DNA from 4 places in the Bacillus sp. PK6-026 genome. Region 1 is predicted to be linked to each of the others. Evidence: riboswitches for the same ligand, from Rfam matches in the RefSeq annotation. Region 1 holds a riboswitch; each other region holds the start of a gene.

Region 1 (4,730 bases):
GATCATGCCGGCTTCAGGCTGCTTCGGATTCGGGAGAGAATTTGCGAACTTTTACGATCTTTCACGTCTCGGTGCGATCATGATTAAAGCGACGACGAGCGAACCGCGCTTCGGGAACCCGACGCCGCGCGTCGCCGAGACGCAAGCCGGCATGCTTAATGCCATCGGTCTGCAAAATCCGGGTTTAGAGGCTGTCATGGAACACGAATTGCCGTGGCTCGAACAGTTCGATACACCGATTATCGCCAATGTCGCCGGCTCGCAGATCGACGATTATGTTGAAGTGGCTGAAGAAATCAGCAAAGCGCCGAATGTTCATGCGCTCGAGCTGAATATTTCCTGTCCTAACGTGAAAACGGGAGGGATCGCCTTCGGTACGCAGCCGGAAATGGCCAGTGAGCTGACGAAAGCGGTGAAAGAGGTTGCGAGCGTTCCCGTCTATGTGAAGCTGTCGCCGAATGTCGCGAATATTACCGACATCGCTCTTGCCATAGAAGAAGCGGGAGCGGACGGTTTGACGATGATCAACACCCTGATCGGGATGCGGCTCGACTTAAAAACGGGAAAGCCGATCTTGGCGAACAAAACCGGCGGATTATCAGGCCCTGCTGTTAAACCGGTGGCCATCAGAATGGTGCATGAAGTCAGCCAAAAAGTCAGCATTCCGATCATCGGCATGGGCGGTGTCCAGTCAGCGGAAGATGTGCTTGAGTTTTTGCTGGCGGGTGCGAGCGCAGTCGCCGTCGGCACCGCAAACTTTGTTAATCCGTTTGTTTGTCCCGAAATCATCGCCGATTTGCCGCGCGTTTTAGAAAAATACGGATACCGTTCGTTGAACGAGTGTATCGGAAGGAGCTGGAAGGATGAAACATACGCCGCCCATCATCGCGCTTGATTTTGCATCAGCACAGGAAACATATGCGTTTTTGGACCGGTTTCATGGAGAAGAGCTTTTCGTGAAGGTGGGCATGGAGCTTTTTTATCAGGAAGGGCCGGCCATCCTTGAAAAGTTACAGGAGCGCGGCTGCCGCATTTTCCTTGATCTAAAATGCCACGACATTCCAACGACCGTATACAAGGCGATGAAAAGGCTGGCGGGGTTTGGCGTCAGCCTTGTCAATGTGCACGCAGCAGGCGGAAAGCAAATGATGGAGTCGGCGCTTGAAGGCCTTGAAGCGGGGACTCCGGCAGGCCGAAAACGCCCTTCATTAATTGCTGTGACCCAGCTGACAAGCACGTCTTCAGAAATGCTTCAGCAAGAGCTGCTGATTGAAACGCCGCTTCTCGATACAGTTGTTCACTACAGCAAGTTGGCTAAAGAAAGCGGACTTGACGGTGTCGTCTGCTCCGTCCATGAAGCCGAACACATTTACCGGGCCGCGTCTTTAGATTTTCTGACCGTGACACCCGGAATTCGCATGGCGGATGACAAAAACAACGACCAGGTCCGGGTGGCGACGCCTGGCTACGCAAGGGAAAAAGGCGTGTCGGCGATCGTTGTCGGCCGTTCGATTACACAGGCAGAAGATCCTGTGTCAGCCTACAGAAGAATAGGACATGAGTGGGAGGGAACCAAGGCATGAAAACAGACATTGCAAACCATTTATTAAGAATCAAAGCGGTTTTCCTGCGCCCGAACGAGCCGTTTACATGGGCGAGCGGCATCTTGTCGCCCATCTACTGCGACAATCGTTTGACGCTTTCATATCCGGAAGTAAGGGATGATATAGCTTCAGGGCTTGCCGGACTGATTCAAGACAAGTTTCCCGGAGCCGAAATGATCGCCGGTACGGCAACTGCAGGAATCCCCCATGCCGCGCTTGCCGCCGACAGGCTGAGCCTGCCGATGTGCTACGTCAGAAGCAAACCGAAGGCGCACGGCAAAGGAAACCAAATTGAAGGCGCTGTTGTAAAAGGACAAAAAGTCGTTGTAATTGAAGATTTAATTTCAACGGGAGGAAGCGTCCTTGAAGCGGCAGCCGCTCTCACAGAGGCGGGATGTGAAGTGCTCGGTGTCGCCGCCATTTTCACTTACGGGCTTCCTAAAGCTGCCGCCGCCTTCAGCGAAGCGGGCGTTGAATACCGTACGCTGACTGATTACGATACATTGACAGAGGCTGCGCTTGCCGGCGGATATATCAGCGAACAGGATGCCGCCAAACTGAAAGAATGGAAGGCGGATCCTGAAAGCAAGTCTTGGATGGATTAATGATAAAAGCCGTATTCTCCTAATGGGAGAACGGCTTTTTTTGCGTCTTTTTACAGATTTAAAAATAGTAAAATCGGATTATTTTTATTTTTTATTAATCCTATAAAAAAAGTCGGGTTGACTTTTGTTCGAATTGTGCTAAAATTTTAAAATAACAAAAGCAAACTTATCAAGAGCGGTGGAGGGACTGGTCCGATGAAACCCGGCAACCTGCGTGTGAAGCGTAAGGTGCTACTTCCAGCAAAATGCCCTCATTTTGAGAGATAAGGAATAGCGGAGTTCCTCGTCTTTCTTTCAAATTTGGAAGAAAGATTTTAATTTTTAGGGGCAGAGGAGGAGCTAGAAGTGAAGACAGATGAACAGCTTGAAAAGGTGATCATCAAAATGAAAGACATGCTGAAAGACATGAATTACGGATCGATCACATTCGTTGTTCAGGACGGCAAAGTCATTCAAATCGAAAAAAATGAAAAAATAAGATTGAAATAGCTGACTAGACAAACTAGAGGCGGTTTTCACAGTTTTTTTCTGCTGGAAGCCGTTTTTTTGTTGGCGAAAAAAGGGGGAACCGAAAATTTTTACTTACAGCACATGGGAAGAACCAAATATCTCTTTTCAGGAAGATGACTCTTATAAAGGAGCGCTGTCCGTCTTGAAATGGGCATACGGACATTACGGAAATCAGCTTGTATATGCGTGCAGCTTCGGAATTGAGGGAATCGTCCTGATCGATTTGATTTATAAGGTGAAAAAAGATGCGGTCATCGTTTTCCTTGATACGGGATTTCATTTTAAAGAAACGTATGAAACGATCGACGCTGTCAAAGAACGATATCCAGGCCTTCAGATTATCATGAAAACACCGGAGCTTACCGTCGAAGAGCAGGCGAAAGAATATGGGGACGAACTATGGAAGACCGCTCCGAATTCCTGCTGTGAAATGAGGAAGGTCATTCCTCTCCGCGAGACGCTTTCAGGCTACCCGGCGTGGCTGTCGGGCCTGCGCCGCGAGCAATCGCCCGGGCGGAGCAAAACGAATTTTTTGAACAAAGATGAAAAATTCAAGTCTATCAAAGTTTGTCCGCTCATTCATTGGACGTGGAAGGATATTTGGAGATATGTGACAAAGCACGATCTCCCGTACAATCCGCTTCATGATCAAGGCTACCCGAGCATCGGCTGCGCTCCGTGCACCTCTCCGGCCTTTACAATGGATGATCTTCGATCAGGCCGCTGGAACGGATCGGCTAAAACAGAATGCGGATTACACGAGTAAGGAGATGAGTCATGGAACTTGCCGCCATTTTATTTAGCATGTTTTTTGCGATGAATATCGGAGCGAGCGGTGCAGCTGCTTCAATGGGAATCGCCTATGGATCTGAAGCCGTCAAAAAGAAGTTTCACGCACTAATAATCTGTGCAGCAGGCGTTCTCTCGGGCGCCGTCATCGGCGGAGGAAACGTCGTGAAAACGATCAGCTCAGGCATCATTCCCGAACGGGTGATTTCGCTTGAAATCGTCTGCATTATTATCGGCTCGGCGGCACTGTCGCTCTTTATCGCAAATGTACTCGGCATCCCGCTTTCGACAAGTGAAGTGACGGTCGGATCTGTTGTCGGAGTAGGTGTCGCTTACCAGGTTTTATATGTGAAATCTTTGCTTGTCATCGTCTCATTTTGGGTCGTTGTACCAATCGTCGCTTTTACCTTTACATTTGCGATGGCAAACATCATGAAAAAAACGATCAAACGTCCAGCCTCGGGAAAGAAAGCAAAGGTTTTGGCGGTCATTCTGTTGATCACCGGGTTTTTTGAAGCCTTCTCAGCAGGCATGAACAATGTCGCAAATGCTGTCGGACCTCTGGTGGCGGCGCATGTTTTGACAGTCGGGGAAGGAACGCTCTACGGCGGACTGTTTGTCGCGCTGGGCGCCCTTTTACTGGGCAGGCGCGTTCTTGAAACAAACGGCAAAAAAATAACGAAATTTTCAAAAGGAGAGGGGATCATCCTTTCCGGAACAGGAGCCGGGCTTGTCATCATCAGTTCGATTTTCGGTTTGCCGGTTCCGCTTGCGCAAGTCACATCATCTTCTATTATAGGGATGGGAATGGCAAAAAACGGCGGCAATGTCTTTCATAAACAAGTGGTCAAAACGATGCTGAAAGTATGGGTCGTCTCGCCGTTCCTTTCATTAAGCCTGTCTTATATGCTGGTCAGCCTTTTATTAAAAGGAGACTATTATGCTCTCATCGTCGTCACAAGCGTCCTTCTGGCATCTGTCGGGACGATCAGCCTGATGAGAGCAGTCAAAAAAGAGCACAGCTCCGTCCATGAACAAGGCGGAGGAATTTAAACACAAAGTAGGGGGAAACAAGTTTATGAGTTTAGCACCACACGGCGGTGTATTGGTTAACCGCGTCAATGAAGCATACGATTTTCAACATATCGCACAGGAAATAGAATTGGATTTAATGGCTTTTTCAGATTTGGAGCTGATCGGAATCGGTGCGTACAGCCCGATC
Region 2 (4,730 bases), 1.8 Mb from region 1:
TCGATTGAATCAGTTTTCGGATTGAGCTTGTTTTGGATCGCGTAGTTCACATTGATGAACACTGCGTCAGCTTCATTGGCTTCGTATGCTTTTGCCGTCATTTCAGGCGCCACATCATTTTTGATTTTGAGGTTTTTCTTGTTTTCTGTAATATCTTTTACTGTCGCATCCACTTTTTCAATGCCTGATTTCAGCTTGATCAGTCCGGCATTTTCAAGCATTGCAAGCATGCGGCCCTGTTCAGCGGCGTTGTTGCTCATAATAATTTTTGCACCGTCAGGAAGGTCTTTTAAAGATTTATACTTTTTAGAGTAAATGCCGAATGGCTCAAGGTGTACCGCGCCGACGTTAACAAGATCGTAGTCTTTATTTTCTTTCATTTCCTGTTCAAGATACGGGACGTGCTGGAAGTAGTTCGCATCGAGATCTTTCGTTGCAAGCGCCTTGTTGATCAGTTTGTAGTCCGTGAAATTTTTGATTTTAAGCTCATAGCCTTTTTCTTTCAAAAGCGGCTTTGCTTCTTCAAGGATTTCAGCGTGAGGCGTCGGCGTCGCTCCGACTGTGATGACTTTGCTGTCTTTATCCCCTTCGCTGCTGGAAGATCCGCAAGCGGCTAAAACGCCTGCAAAAATGATGAATAAAGCTGTTAATAAACCTTTTTTCATGTTGATGTCCTCCCTAACGTTTGTCTAATTTATTTGTTATAAAATCCCCGATAAACTGGATGATAAACACAATAGCTAAGATGAAAATAGTGGCGATGAGTATAATATCGGGATTGTTCATCTGAAAACCGTTTACATAGGCAAGGTTCCCGAGTCCGCCTGAACCGATTGCTCCGGCCATCGCCGTCGAACCGATCAGTGCAATCGCCGTAACCGTAATGCCAGAGATCAAGGCCGGCATCGATTCGGGCAGGAGCACTTTAAATATGATCGTCGATGTTTTGGCTCCCATCGATTTTGCCGCTTCAATCACGCCTTTATCAACTTCGCGCAAAGCGATTTCAACCAGGCGGGCATAGAACGGAGCGGATGCGATAATCAAAGCCGGAAGTGCGGCGTTCGGCCCCAAGATCGTGTTCATTAAAAACTTTGTGAAACCGAGCAGCAAAATAATCAATATAATAAAAGGAATAGACCTGAACACATTGACGATTGCCGAGATTACACCGTTCACGACCCGATTCTGCCAAATGTTTCCTTTAGAAGTCAGATACAGCAGCATACCGAGAATCACTCCGATGATAAAAGCAAACAATAGGGAAATTCCTGTCATATATATCGTTTCATACGTAGCTTCCCACAGCTGCTCCATATCTACGTTTGGAAACAGTTTTTCAAACATTCGTGATCACCTCTGCTTCTACTTGACGGCTCTTGATGAAATCGACCACATCATTGACCTCGTTTTCATATCCGTCGACATGAATGAACAATGAACCGTATGCGCCGTCCTGAGTTTGCGAGATTTTGCCTTGAAGGATGTTGACTTCAACATCGAACTTCCGAATGATCTGTGTGATCAGCGGCGATTCGGCCGCTTCACCGACGAAGGTGAGCTTGATCGTCCGCCCGGATGTCGTTTCTTCGAGGAAATGCTTCAGCGTTTCCTGTGTTTCCACCGGTTCTGTTACCTGCTGAACAAAGCGCTTTGTCATTTCTTCCTGCGGCTTGAGGAATACGTTCAGCACATCGCCTTCTTCCACGACCTTTCCGTTTTCCATGACGGCCACTCTGTGGCAGATTTTCCTGATGACATGCATTTCATGAGTAATCAGGACAATGGTCAGTCCGAGCCTTTCATTGATATCGGACAGAAGACCCAGGATCGAGTCAGTCGTCTGCGGATCAAGCGCTGATGTCGCTTCATCGCATAAGAGAACTTTCGGATTGTTTGCGAGCGCCCGAGCGATGCCGACGCGCTGCTTTTGGCCTCCGCTAAGCTGTGAAGGGTAGGCATTTTCCTTGCCTTCAAGTCCGACAAGCTTTATCAGTTCAGCGACTCTTTTCAGACGTTTTGCTTTGCTGACACCGGCGATCTCCAGCGGAAACGCAATATTGTCGCGGACCGTTCTTGACCACAATAGGTTGAAGTGCTGGAAAATCATGCTGATTTCCTGCCTTGCATTCCTCAGCTTCTTCCCTTTGATCTCACTGATTGTTCTGCCGGCTACTTCAACCGTGCCTGAAGTCGGCTGTTCAAGTCCGTTCAAAAGACGGATCAAGGAGCTTTTTCCAGCTCCGCTATATCCAATAATTCCGAAGATTTCACCTTTTTTAATCGTAAGGGTGACATCCTGGACAGCATTGACATCTCCATGCTTTGACCGATAAATCTTTGAAACATTTTGAAGATTTATCAAAAGCCATCACCTGCTTTCTTGCTCAATTCTCATAGTTGTCTAAATTCCTGATCAAACAATGAAAAAAGCCTTTCTGCACACATGAGCAGAAAGGCTTTTGAATAGTCTGGGCCTTTCTCTCATCTTTCAAAGCATAACGCTTCGTGTGAATTGGCACCATTTCAACACGTGTTGATGGTTGCCGGGTTTCATAGGGCACTTCCCTCCACCTCTCTGGATAAGAGAATCATATATTTATTTTTTGATTATTATGATCGGAATTCTTAAAGTAGGATATCATGCGAAAAAATAGTTGTCAACTATTTTTCGTAAGACAATCGGCCTACGGCGAAAAGAGACGAACGTAAACGCTCGTCTCTGTCCGACTTATACACGGAATGTGCCGATTTTTCAAATTTTTAAAATGTCTCTGAATAAAGATCGCTGTTTTTAAAAAAGCCGTCCGTCAGCCATAAAATCGCTTCAAGCTTCAATAAAGCTCTGAATGAGCCTTTTACTTGAACAGTGCCGCGCTGTACGAGATGCTGCAATGAAATATCGCCGTGAAGAAGGTCAATAATCTCGCTTTGCTCTCCAAAAAAGGTCAAATGAGCTTTCTCTGCAAGAGAAGATTTTTCCATTTCCCCTTTTTCGTTGATCGCTAACGTAAAAGCTTCTTTCTCGCCTTGAAACGTAATCAGCAAAGCCGTTGTCGATAATAGAGGTTTTAAAAAAAGAGCCTTGTCCTCTCTTTCTATCAATCCCATTTTCTCCAACTGTATAACCTCCTGTAAATTGGTCATACTTACAGATTCTCTGTCTGCCGCAGGAGTTCCTTTAGGAATTGCTCGACAAGTTTTTGCTGGTTATTTCCCGAGAAATATGTCAAAACCGCCCTTAATCCACAACATTTTGTTTAATCGTATCGTATAAGTAGGAAACGGAGTGAAAAGCGTATTCTTTTTTGACGACTTGCCCGTTTTTGTAAAGGATAAAGCATGGAACGCTTTCTATTTCCTGCTGCTTGGCAAATGCCGGGGAATAATTGAGATTGTTTTTATAAAAAGGAATGTCCTTTATCATTTCATCAACGACTTCCAGCATTCTTCCGGCCAGCTGACACGTTCCGCAGAACGGCGTGTATACATATAGAAGACAGGTCTCATGTTCAAGCCGTTTTAGCTCTTTTTCTTGGAGTTCTTGCATCTGTTGAACCGCACCTCAATACGTTTTATAATAAATATTTTGTATGTACCCGGATGTTTGAACGAATTAATATTTCTGCAACATGCTGACTCGGGGCGGAAGCGACTTCTTTGTATACCCTATCGATGTATAGATGCGAAGCTTGGGGGAGCTCCCTCGTCAGCTGCCGGCGGAGCTTTTCCCCTGATTCATCGGCATCCACCAGGATATAAACGTCTTTATCAAACAGCGTTTCGGCGAATTCATCGAGTTTTGCCTGGCTGATCGTTCCGTTTGTGCAAATGATATCCACGGGCTCTTCGATGACATGCTTCACTTTTTGCTTATCTGATTTCCCTTCGACGATCATGACTTTTTCATTTTCCGGCATATGGATCACCTTTAAAGATTTACTTGTAAAAAAAGGCAGTGAATGTTCACCGCCTGACTTGATTAACACCAGCCTTGGTGGTCATCACAGTCTACATATTTAGCATCCGGACCGCTTACGGTATCCGCCGTTTTGTAAAATCTCTCATCTTGGAATGAATATCCAGATTTCAACTCGTATTGATCCTTTCCGGTCATTCGGCCGATCAGCTCATTCTCATGGTACAGCTGCATTCCGCCGTTTTTTAATCGGCTTTCCACATGTTCTGTAATATCAATACGTTCTTTTTTCAGCGTCAATTTGGACACCCCCTCTTGATATAGAGTATCCAAACGACACATGGCTATCCTGAATAATCCTTAGTCTTCTTTTATCATGTCCTCATATTGCTCGGCTGTCATCAGATTTTCGATTTCAGAAGCATCGGACGGCTCGACGATAATCATCCAAGCCTTTTCATACGGAGACTCGTTGACGAATTCAGGGCTGTCTTCCAGATCTTCGTTCACTTCGACCACTTTTCCGTTGATCGGGGCATACAGCTCAGAAACGGTCTTTACGGATTCAACGCTGCCAAAAGGCTCGTCCGCTTTGATTTCGTCTCCCACTTCAGGAAGCTCGACAAATACGATGTCTCCAAGTTCGGATTGGGCGAAGTCTGTAATGCCGATTCTGACTTTATCTCCTTCTGTTTTCACCCATTCGTGTTCTTCTGAATAACGCAACTCTTTCGGTGTGCTCATGCTAACCCCTCCATAAAGTGTTTTAATCGATCCTACATTGAAGATATCATATTTTGATGGGTTATAA
Region 3 (4,730 bases), 360 kb from region 1:
AACGGCGCACTGCGCCATTTTCGGCCCGATGGAAGGAGCGGTTTGAAACTGGGCGAGCGCCTTGATGTATGCGGCGCGCTCCAAAGACGAACCGAGCGTATGTGCAAGGACGGACAGATCCATATATGCCGTGTTTTTTATTTTTACCTTGGCTGTCCTTAAGTTTGACCGTTCTTTTTTTGTCAGAGGCAGCTTCATATGAACACCTTTTAAAGATACAGATCGAACATGTTGACGTCATAGCCGAGCTGTTTTAAATAATTAAACAGCTGGGCCCTGTGATGGAAGACGTGGGTGAGCGTTTCCGTCAGCCAGCGGCTTTGGGTCATCCCTTCATCAAGGTAAAACGGCTTTGTTTTTTTCGTCAAAAATTCCTCGTCGGAGAGGGAAGTCATATACGTTTGAAAAGCAGCGAATCCTTTCTGCATAGCTTCAGCCATTTGGTCAGCCGACTGCAATGCACTATACTTCTTTTCAATTCGGGAGATGGCGGCCTCTTCCTTTTCCTGCATGATAGCCATGTCGGCTTCTGGGATGGCCGTCAGATGGCTTGCCAGTTCTTTCAGGCTTCGCATGCGGTCGGCGGGCCGGTAAGACCAGTCAGATTCCTTCACTTTTTTCAGAAGATGACACGTGGAGCGGATGCCCGTCTCCATCTCGTGGAACAAATCGCTCCGCAGGGCTTGAACTTGCTTCATTTGCTTCATCCTTTCCATTTTGCTTTATTCTAAAAGTATCACCTAATCCTGACAGGCTTTGTCACGATTCTAAAAAAAGTCAGTCGTACCTTGCTAAAATGTCAGCAGCCTTCCGTTTCAGCTGAAGCTTGATTTCTGCGGGTTCTTTGACAGTTGCCTCAGTGCCGAGGTTCCACAAAAGTTCCCCGAAATACTCAAGTTCTGGTCTGGGGAGGTTTGCATCGATCGCCCCCGTCCCGTCATCCCGCATGGTGAGGATCTTGAATAAGTCCACATCAGCCGCAGCCCGCCTGGCTCCTCTGCGTGTCAGTTCCGCTTGCAGCCGCACCGGTTCAGGGCACTCGCTCTCCGAATGTTTGATCCAGCTGAGAACCGATGGATAGGGAAGCTGGCGGGCCAGCGGGCTGGCCGCTTTTTCCGCCCGAAGGATGCGGTCGGCGCGGAACAGTCTGAACGCCTGCCTTTTAAAGCAATAGGCCGGACAGTACCAGAAGCCGTTCCAGCTGAACAAACCGATGGGCTGGATGGATCTCTCCGCGCAATCGTCTGTTCCGTCATAAACGACCGTCAAAACGGATTGATTGATGGCTGCATCAAGAAGCGTTTCTAAATGTTCGGCGGCTTTTGGACGATGCGGATTCCAGAACACGATTCTGTCTTTCATCGCATCAATCCGCTCCTGTGTTTCCACGGGAAGGTGGCGGTAGAACTTTTTTAAAACCATCCGCGTTTCCGCATCAAAGGGAAGCGATCCGAAAAACTGCAGAGATTGATACGCGAAAAACATAGCCGCCGCCTCTGATTGTGTAAAAAAGAGCGGCGGAAGCACAGGTTCATTCAGCAAATAATAGCCTCCGTTCGCGCCTGTTTCAGAATAGATCGGGACGCCGAGCGCGCTCAGCTCGTCCAGATCGCGGAGAATCGTGCGGTAGGAAACCCCGAATTCTGCTGCGAGCTCCCCGGCCGTAAATTTTCGTTTTGTATGAACGGTCATCATCAATTCGATTAATCGCTCTGTTTTTGGCATCTGATTCCTCCGGTTCCGTCGTTTGGTTTCATCATACCATGTTCAATATGAGGAAAGATTTAAAAATGACCCTTGAAAAATGTCTTGACTTAGGTTAAAGTAAAGAACAATCAGAAAATTGAAGAGATTCTTATCACGAGAGGTGGAGGGACTGGCCCTTTGAAACCTCAGCAACCGGTCTGCACTGACGATGTCAGTGTACCAAGGTGCTAAATCCAGCAAGCAGATGCTTGGAAGATAAGAAGAAGCGCATAATCCCCCTTCTTCTTATGAAGAAGGGGTTTTTTATTTTTAAAAGGATGGTGTCATATGACTGAACATGTACAAACAACGCTGGCGCAAATCGGCAACCGCAGTGATGAAATAACGGGAACTGTCAATCCTCCCGTTTATTTCTCTTCTGCGTACAGGCACAAAGGGATCGGGGAATCCACAGGGTTTGATTACATTCGCACAAAAAATCCGACAAGACAGCTTGTTGAAGATGCAATCGCGAAACTCGAAGGGGGAACGCGCGGCTTTGCGTTCAGTTCCGGTATGGCTGCCATTCAGACGATCATGGCTCTGTTTCAAAGCGGGGATGAGCTCATCGTTTCGTCCGATTTATATGGGGGAACGTACCGCCTTTTTGAAAACGAATGGAAGAAATACGGACTTCGCTTTTTCTACGACGATTTTTCAGACGAAGACTGTATCAAGTCGAAAATCACGAACAATACAAAGGCACTGTTTGTAGAAACGCCGACAAATCCGCTCATGCAGGAAGCTGATATTCAAAAAATCACGCAAATCGCTAAAGAGCACGACTTGCTGCTCATTGTTGACAATACGTTCTATACACCGGTTCTGCAAAAGCCGATTGAGCTCGGCGCTGATCTTGTCATTCACAGCGCGACGAAGTATTTGGGCGGTCATAACGATCTTTTGGCGGGGCTTGTCGTTGCAAAAGGCGAAGAGCTGTCTGAGGAAATGTTCCAGCACCAAAACGCCATCGGAGCGGTTTTATCGCCGTTCGATTCATGGCTCTTAATGAGAGGGATGAAGACGCTCGCTCTCAGGATGAGACAGCATCAGGAAAACGCGCGGGAACTTGCGGCCTTTTTGGAAGAGCAGGAGGAAATTGCAGATGTTCTTTATCCGGGAAAAGGCGGCATGCTGTCATTCCGCGTTCAAAAAGAAGAATGGGTTAATCCGTTGCTGAAAAATCTCAAGACGATCTGTTTCGCCGAAAGCCTCGGCGGAGTCGAAAGCTTCATCACCTATCCGGCGACACAGACCCATATGGATATCCCGGAAGACATCCGAATTGCAAACGGCGTCTGCAACAGACTTCTGCGCTTTTCAGTCGGAATCGAACACGTCTCCGATTTAAAGCAGGATCTAAAAGCTGCGCTGGAAAAAGTAAAAGGGGAGGCGGTTCCGCATGAGTCATGAAAACTGGACGCTTGAAACAAGGCTTGTTCATAACCAAAATAAAACGGACGGAGCAACCGGAGCCGTCAGCGTGCCGATCCAGCACGCCTCAACCTTTCATCAAGGTTCTTTTGACAAATTCGGCGAATATGACTACAGCCGGTCAGGAACACCGACAAGAACGGCGCTTGAAGACACGATAGCCGAGCTTGAGGGAGGGACGAGGGGATTTGCTTTTTCATCCGGAATGGCCGCGATTTCCACCTCCTTTCTGCTTTTGTCAAAGGGCGATCACGTGCTTGTCACAAAAGATGTGTACGGCGGCACTTACCGGATGATTACGGAAGTGCTGAGCCGCTTCGGGATTGAACATACTTTCGTCGATATGACGGATTTAAATGAAATTGCTTTAAACATAAAGGAAAATACAAAAGTCATCTACCTTGAAACACCGTCAAATCCGACGCTCGGCATTACGGATATCAGAGGCGTCGTCAAGCTTGCCAAGGCGCACGGCTGTCTGACGTTTCTTGACAACACGTTTATGACTCCGGCGCTGCAGCGGCCGCTCGAGCTCGGCGTCGATGTTGTGCTACACAGCGCGACGAAGTTTTTAAGCGGACACAGCGACGTATTATCAGGACTTGCCGTTGTGAAAGACAAAAAGCTCGGGGAAGAACTTTATAAGCTGCAAAATTCGTTCGGCGCTGTTCTCGGCGTCCAAGACTGCTGGCTTGTGCTGAGAGGGCTGAAAACACTGCAGGTCCGGCTTGAAAAAGCATCTCGAACAGCTCAGCAGCTCGCTGAATTTTTTGAAAAGCATCCGGCCGTCAAACAAGTGTATTATCCGGGGCTGTCTTCGCATCCGGGTGCGTCAGTTCACAGGCACCAGTCATATGGCGCCGGCGCCGTCCTTTCGTTCGAGCTGGAGAATGCAGAAGCCGTGAAAAAGATTGTGGAACGCGTTTCTCTTCCGGTCTTTGCCGTCAGTCTCGGCGCTGTGGAGTCGATCCTTTCCTATCCGGCAAAAATGTCACACGCCGCTATGCCGAAAGAAGAGCGGGAAAAACGGGGGATTACCGACGGCCTTCTGCGGCTGAGCGTCGGTGTGGAACATGCCGATGATTTGCAGGCCGATTTTGCCCGTGCATTGGAAGCCGTATCCGGAGCGTTCGCCCGATCATAAAAGAAACCGCAGACTCTTCAGGGAATCTGCGGCTTTTTTTGCGTTTAAACCAGGGTAGAAAACCATGTGCCCAAGAGGGTGCCGACATAATTGCCGATCAGATATCCGAACGTCCCGACCAGCATAACCGGAGCGACGAGGCTCTGCCAGCCTTTGGCGATCGCCATCGCCGCCGCTGTTGTCGGACCGCCGACAGATGCGTTGCAGGCCAAGAGAATTTCCTCGAGCCGAAAACGCAACAGCTTTCCTGCGGCAAGCGTTACGAGCAGGTTGGACATGGCAACCACAAACACAAATGCCAAAAGGAGCGGTGCGTTCATGAGAATGATCCGCAAGTCTGCCGGAATGCCGATCACCACAAAGAATAAGTAAATCAAATAAGTCCCGATTTCCTGTGTGCCGCGCA
Region 4 (4,730 bases), 210 kb from region 1:
TTTTTCGAGAAGCAGATCGGAAAAAGCCTCAGATGTATACCCGTCAGGGACAGGCATCCAGGCGAAAAAAGAACCTTGCGGAGCATCCGCGTGCCAACCGATTTCGCGGACCGCACGAATCCATACATCCCGCCTTTTTTCGTAGCGCTCATTTTGCTCCTTGACACACGCTTGGTCTGATAGAAGCGCGGCTGCCGCGGCGTCTTGGACCGCTTTAAAAAGGCTGACATACATATGGTCCTGATAAAGGTTCAGCGCTTCGATCACAGATGCGTTGCCAACTGCAAACCCGACCCGCCATCCAGCCATATTATACGTTTTGGAAAGCGTGTAAATTTCGATTCCTGTGTCTTTTGCCCCCTCCGTTTCGAGAAAGCTGACAGGCCTCTTGCCGTCGTAGCCGATCGCACCGTAGGCAAAATCGTGGACGACGCAAATTCCGTTCGACTTGGCAAACCGGACAGTCTCTTCGAAAAAAACAGGCGTGGCTTGGGCACCGGTTGGATTGTTTGGATAATTTAAATACATGAGCTTCGCATTTTCTTTCACTTCCTTCGGAATCCGGCTGTAGTCAGGCAGAAACTGATTGCCCGCTGTAAGCGGCATCGTTTCCATGTTCGCTCTTGCCAGCTCAACGCCCGACCAGTAGTCGGGATAGCCGGGATCGGGAACGAGCACGGCATCCCCCGGATTTAACAAACATTGCGGAAGCTCGACAAGACCGGCTTTTCCGCCGAACAATACAGCGACTTCGCGTTCGGGATCGAGCTCTACGCCGTATTCCCTTCGATAGAACGCGGCTGCCGCCTCCTTGAGTGAACGGCTGCCGCGAAAGGAGGAATACTGATGGTTTTTAGGGTTGCGAACGGCTTGCGCCATTGTATCAACGATGTGATCAGGTGTCGGCTGATCGGGATTCCCCTGGCCGAGATTAATCACATCATGGCCGGCGGCGATTTTTTCATTCACCTTTTTCACCAAGGAAGCGAAAAACTGCTCAGGCAGCTGTTTCAGCACATCTGAAAGCTCAAATTTCATATGATTCACCCGCTTTTGAAAAATTCTTGAAATGATAGTCCATCATCATATATTGTTAAATGTAAAATGTAAAGAAAAAAATGAGGTGATCCAGATTGAAGCTGACAATTTCATGTCTGCAATTCGATATCGCATACGGCAATCCTTCTGAAAATTTTAAAAAAGCGGAGCAGCTGATCGAACAGGAAAGCCGGAAAGCGGATGTTCTTCTCCTTCCCGAGCTGTGGACGACGGGTTATGATTTAAAAAATCTCGGCTCCATCGCAGATGAAGAAGGCAGGCAAACGAAGAGATGGCTGCAGGAAACGGCAAAAGCAAACCGTGTCCATATCATATGCGGCTCTGTCGCCGTTAAGAAAAAAAGCGGTGTGTACAATATCATGTACATCGCAGACAAAAACGGACATTTGATCAAAGAATACAGCAAAGCTCACCTTTTCCAGCTGATGGACGAACACCTTTATTTGTCAGCGGGCTCAGGCGACGGGAGCTTCGAGCTTGAAGGGATCCCGGCTGCGGGGTTTATCTGCTACGACATCCGTTTCCCGGAATGGATCAGAAAACATACGAAGGAAGGTGCGGGCATCATCTTTGTATCGGCGGAATGGCCGCTCGCCCGCCTCGATCACTGGCAAAGCCTTTTAAAAGCCAGAGCGATTGAAAATCAGTGCTTTGTCGCAGCCTGCAACCGAGCGGGAAGTGACCCGGCAAACGAATTTGCGGGCCACAGCATCATCATTGATCCGCTCGGCCGCACCCTCGCTGAAGCAGGGAGCGGTGAAGCCGTCATCAGGACCGAAATCAACCTCGGGGACATTGAAAAAGCGCGGGGGCAAATTCCGGTTTTTGAGGACATTCGCAGAGATTTATATTAAAAAAGTGTTGACAAGAAAACTGAGATGCTGGTAACATTTTCAGCAACTGACCGAACTGAAATTTCAAAATTTTATATTGATTTCTCTTATCGAGAGTTGGGTGAAGGACTGGCCTAATGACCCCAACAGCAACCGACCGTAATACCATTGTGAAATGGGGCGCGAAATTCTGCGCCGCTAGGGCACGGTGCTAATTCCATCAGACTTTGAATTCTGAGAGATAAGAGAGGCGAACGCGACAAATCAGCCTCTTTCTCTCGATGAGAAAGAGGCTTTTTTATTGTTAACGACATTTAGGGGGAATCACACATGACCGTAACGAAAACCGCAGCATACGAAACTTTGACCGAAAGCTCCGCGGCCGCGCTGGCCGTCCGCCTCGGGCTTTTTCCAAGCAAAAGCACCCTGACATGCCGGGAGATCGGGGACGGAAACTTGAATTTGGTCTTCCGCGTGTATGACAAAGAGCAGCAAAAAGGGCTGATCATCAAACAGGCGGTGCCTTATGCGAAAGTCGTCGGCGAAAGCTGGCCGCTGTCGCTTGACAGGGCGAGAATCGAAAGCAGTGCGCTGATCCGCCAAGCCGAGCATGTCCCGCACCTTGTCCCGAACGTGTACTATTCTGACACCGAGCTTGCCGTTACCGTATTGGAAGACCTTTCTCACTTGGAAATCGCCAGAAAAGGACTGATTGACGGGAAGGATTATCCCCACCTGTCGGAAGACATCGGAGAATTCCTTGGAAAAACACATTTTTACTCGTCTGAATATGCACTTGACCCAACAGTTAAAGGGCGGCTTGTGAAGCAGTTTACGAATCCGGATCTGTGCGATATTACAGAAAGCCTTGTGTTCACAGACCCTTTCTTTGATCATGAGACAAACGATTTCGAAGAAGAGCTTCGCGATGAAGCGGAAGATCTTTGGCGCAATGAAGCATTAAAAATTGAAGCGGCAAAACTGAAACAGCGCTTTTTGTCTGCAGAGGAAACGCTGATCCACGGCGACCTTCATACAGGCAGCATTTTCGCAAGTGAAGAAGCCGAAACGAAAATCATCGACCCTGAATTTGCGTTTTTCGGCCCGATCGGGTTTGACATTGGACAGTTTATCGCCAACCTGCTGCTGCACGCGCTTTCCCGCGAAGAAAACAGGCGGGCTCCTTTATACCGCCATGTCGAGACCGTCTGGCATACGTTCAGCCGGACATTCAGCGAAGCATGGGAAAACGATGCTCTTGACGCTTGCAAAAATGAGAAAGGACGCCTTGAATCAGTTCTGAAGCAGGCGTTTGAAGACGCAGCAGGCTTTGCCGGCTGCGAAATGATCCGCCGGACGATCGGCCTTGCCCATGTGGCGGACCTTGAAACAATCGTTCCGTTTTCCCGGAGAATCAGCCAAAAAAAGCTCGCCCTTAAAATAGGCGCAGCATTCATAGAAAAACGCAGTGGTTTCCGGACGCCAAAAGACTTGATTGAAGCGTTTCGGAACGCACTTAAGGAGTGAATGACATGCCTGAACAATTTGCGGTGCCCCGCTCTGTCGAATGGGAAGAAGCATCGGTAAAAATTCTGAACCAGCAAAAGCTTCCCGAAAAGACGGAATACCTGCACCTCACAACAAAAGAAGACGTCTATGATGCGATTCAAACGCTGAAAGTGAGGGGTGCACCTGCCATCGGCATTACAGCCGCCTTCGGACTCGCCCTTTGCGCACAAAGCATCAATACATCTGAGGTTTCCGCGTTTCTGGTGGAACTCGGAAAAATCAAAGATGAACTCAATCAGGCAAGGCCGACAGCCGTCAATTTATCCTGGGCTCTCAATCGGCTGGTAATAAGTGCGGAGGACGCAAAATCGGTCAATGAAGCAAAAACAAATCTGATCCATGAAGCCATTCAGATCCAGGTTGAAGACGAAGAAACGTGCCGGCAAATCGGACAGAATGCACTGCATTTGTTCAAATCGGGTGACAGCATCATGACCATCTGCAACGCCGGCTCGATTGCGACAAGCAGGTACGGTACGGCCCTTTCCCCGTTTTATCTTGCCAAAACAAAGGACCTCGACCTTCATATTTATGCCTGTGAAACGAGGCCTGTCCTGCAAGGGGCGCGCCTGACGGCGTGGGAGCTTATGCAGGGGGGAATTGACGTGACGCTGATTACAGACAGCATGGCTGCCCATACGATGAAAGAAAAAAACATTTCAGCCGTCATTGTCGGAGCGGACAGGATCGCGAGAAACGGAGATACAGCCAATAAAATCGGAACATACGGCTTGGCAATCCTCGCCAAAGCCTTTCAAATCCCGTTTTTTATCGCCGCTCCCCTGTCAACTTTTGATGTTTCGATTTCATGTGGCGACAACATTCCGATTGAAGAACGCGATCCGGATGAAGTCAGGCTGATAAACGGAACGCAAATAGCTCCGCAAGAGGTGCCAGTGTTCAACCCTGCTTTTGATATCACGCCGCACGATTTAATCTCTGGCATCATTACGGAAAAAGGGATTATCACAGACAGGTTTGAAGAAGAAATTGAAGCGCTGTTTTCCGCTGAAGCCCTTACTTAGGCCGCTTTAGCGGATTTTAATCGATTTGATGATGTCTTTCTTCTGCTCTTCGGTCAACACGTGCAGCTTGACGAACAATTCCGCGTATCCTGCTATTTTGTTCGGGCGGTTCGTTTTCACTTATTCGTCCTCCTTTTTTACCAAGACCAACATTTTTAACTTAATAAAATTATATGTCGCTGACGAAAAAAAGAAACGGCGTGCTCGTATATTATTTTCCCTTATACGCAATATTTTCGATGTC

Evidence for each region. Region 1 has a riboswitch for S-adenosylmethionine ahead of M1D59_RS08580 (YezD family protein). Riboswitches for the same ligand answer to the same signal wherever they lie in the genome.
Region 2: it holds a riboswitch for S-adenosylmethionine, as region 1 does, so the genes downstream of both, metN (methionine ABC transporter ATP-binding protein MetN) here and M1D59_RS08580 (YezD family protein) in region 1, are expected to answer to the same signal.
Region 3: it holds a riboswitch for S-adenosylmethionine, as region 1 does, so the genes downstream of both, M1D59_RS06685 (methionine biosynthesis PLP-dependent protein) here and M1D59_RS08580 (YezD family protein) in region 1, are expected to answer to the same signal.
Region 4: it holds a riboswitch for S-adenosylmethionine, as region 1 does, so the genes downstream of both, mtnK (S-methyl-5-thioribose kinase) here and M1D59_RS08580 (YezD family protein) in region 1, are expected to answer to the same signal.

What each region holds. Positions count from the first base shown of each region.
Region 1 covers NZ_CP096418.1:1,681,253-1,685,982, forward strand. Annotated here, with positions in the region: gene M1D59_RS08565 (dihydroorotate dehydrogenase) at 1-895, shown strand, start outside; gene pyrF (orotidine-5'-phosphate decarboxylase) at 864-1,583, shown strand; gene pyrE (orotate phosphoribosyltransferase) at 1,580-2,209, shown strand; SAM riboswitch class I at 2,373-2,479, shown strand; gene M1D59_RS08580 (YezD family protein) at 2,582-2,698, shown strand; gene M1D59_RS08585 (phosphoadenylyl-sulfate reductase) at 2,784-3,485, shown strand; gene M1D59_RS08590 (inorganic phosphate transporter) at 3,497-4,561, shown strand; gene sat (sulfate adenylyltransferase) at 4,587-4,730, shown strand, end outside.
Region 2 covers NZ_CP096418.1:3,483,205-3,487,934, forward strand. Annotated here, with positions in the region: gene metQ (methionine ABC transporter substrate-binding lipoprotein MetQ) at 1-665, opposite strand, end outside; gene M1D59_RS17815 (methionine ABC transporter permease) at 679-1,347, opposite strand; gene metN (methionine ABC transporter ATP-binding protein MetN) at 1,340-2,365, opposite strand; SAM riboswitch class I at 2,482-2,589, opposite strand; gene M1D59_RS17825 (SCP2 sterol-binding domain-containing protein) at 2,764-3,120, opposite strand; gene M1D59_RS17830 (thioredoxin family protein) at 3,242-3,550, opposite strand; gene M1D59_RS17835 (toprim domain-containing protein) at 3,576-3,920, opposite strand; gene M1D59_RS17840 (YusG family protein) at 3,983-4,219, opposite strand; gene gcvH (glycine cleavage system protein GcvH) at 4,280-4,663, opposite strand; gene M1D59_RS17850 (arsenate reductase family protein) at 4,725-4,730, opposite strand, start outside.
Region 3 covers NZ_CP096418.1:1,319,688-1,324,417, forward strand. Annotated here, with positions in the region: gene M1D59_RS06670 (helix-hairpin-helix domain-containing protein) at 1-198, opposite strand, end outside; gene M1D59_RS06675 (DinB family protein) at 210-698, opposite strand; gene M1D59_RS06680 (helix-turn-helix transcriptional regulator) at 778-1,725, opposite strand; SAM riboswitch class I at 1,853-1,969, shown strand; gene M1D59_RS06685 (methionine biosynthesis PLP-dependent protein) at 2,035-3,159, shown strand; gene metC (cystathionine beta-lyase) at 3,149-4,324, shown strand; gene M1D59_RS06695 (DUF819 family protein) at 4,369-4,730, opposite strand, start outside.
Region 4 covers NZ_CP096418.1:1,470,932-1,475,661, reverse strand. Annotated here, with positions in the region: gene M1D59_RS07490 (pyridoxal phosphate-dependent aminotransferase) at 1-1,038, opposite strand, end outside; gene M1D59_RS07485 (carbon-nitrogen family hydrolase) at 1,134-1,913, shown strand; SAM riboswitch class I at 1,997-2,140, shown strand; gene mtnK (S-methyl-5-thioribose kinase) at 2,223-3,419, shown strand; gene mtnA (S-methyl-5-thioribose-1-phosphate isomerase) at 3,425-4,486, shown strand; gene M1D59_RS07470 (hypothetical protein) at 4,493-4,606, opposite strand; gene M1D59_RS07465 (methylated-DNA--[protein]-cysteine S-methyltransferase) at 4,698-4,730, opposite strand, start outside.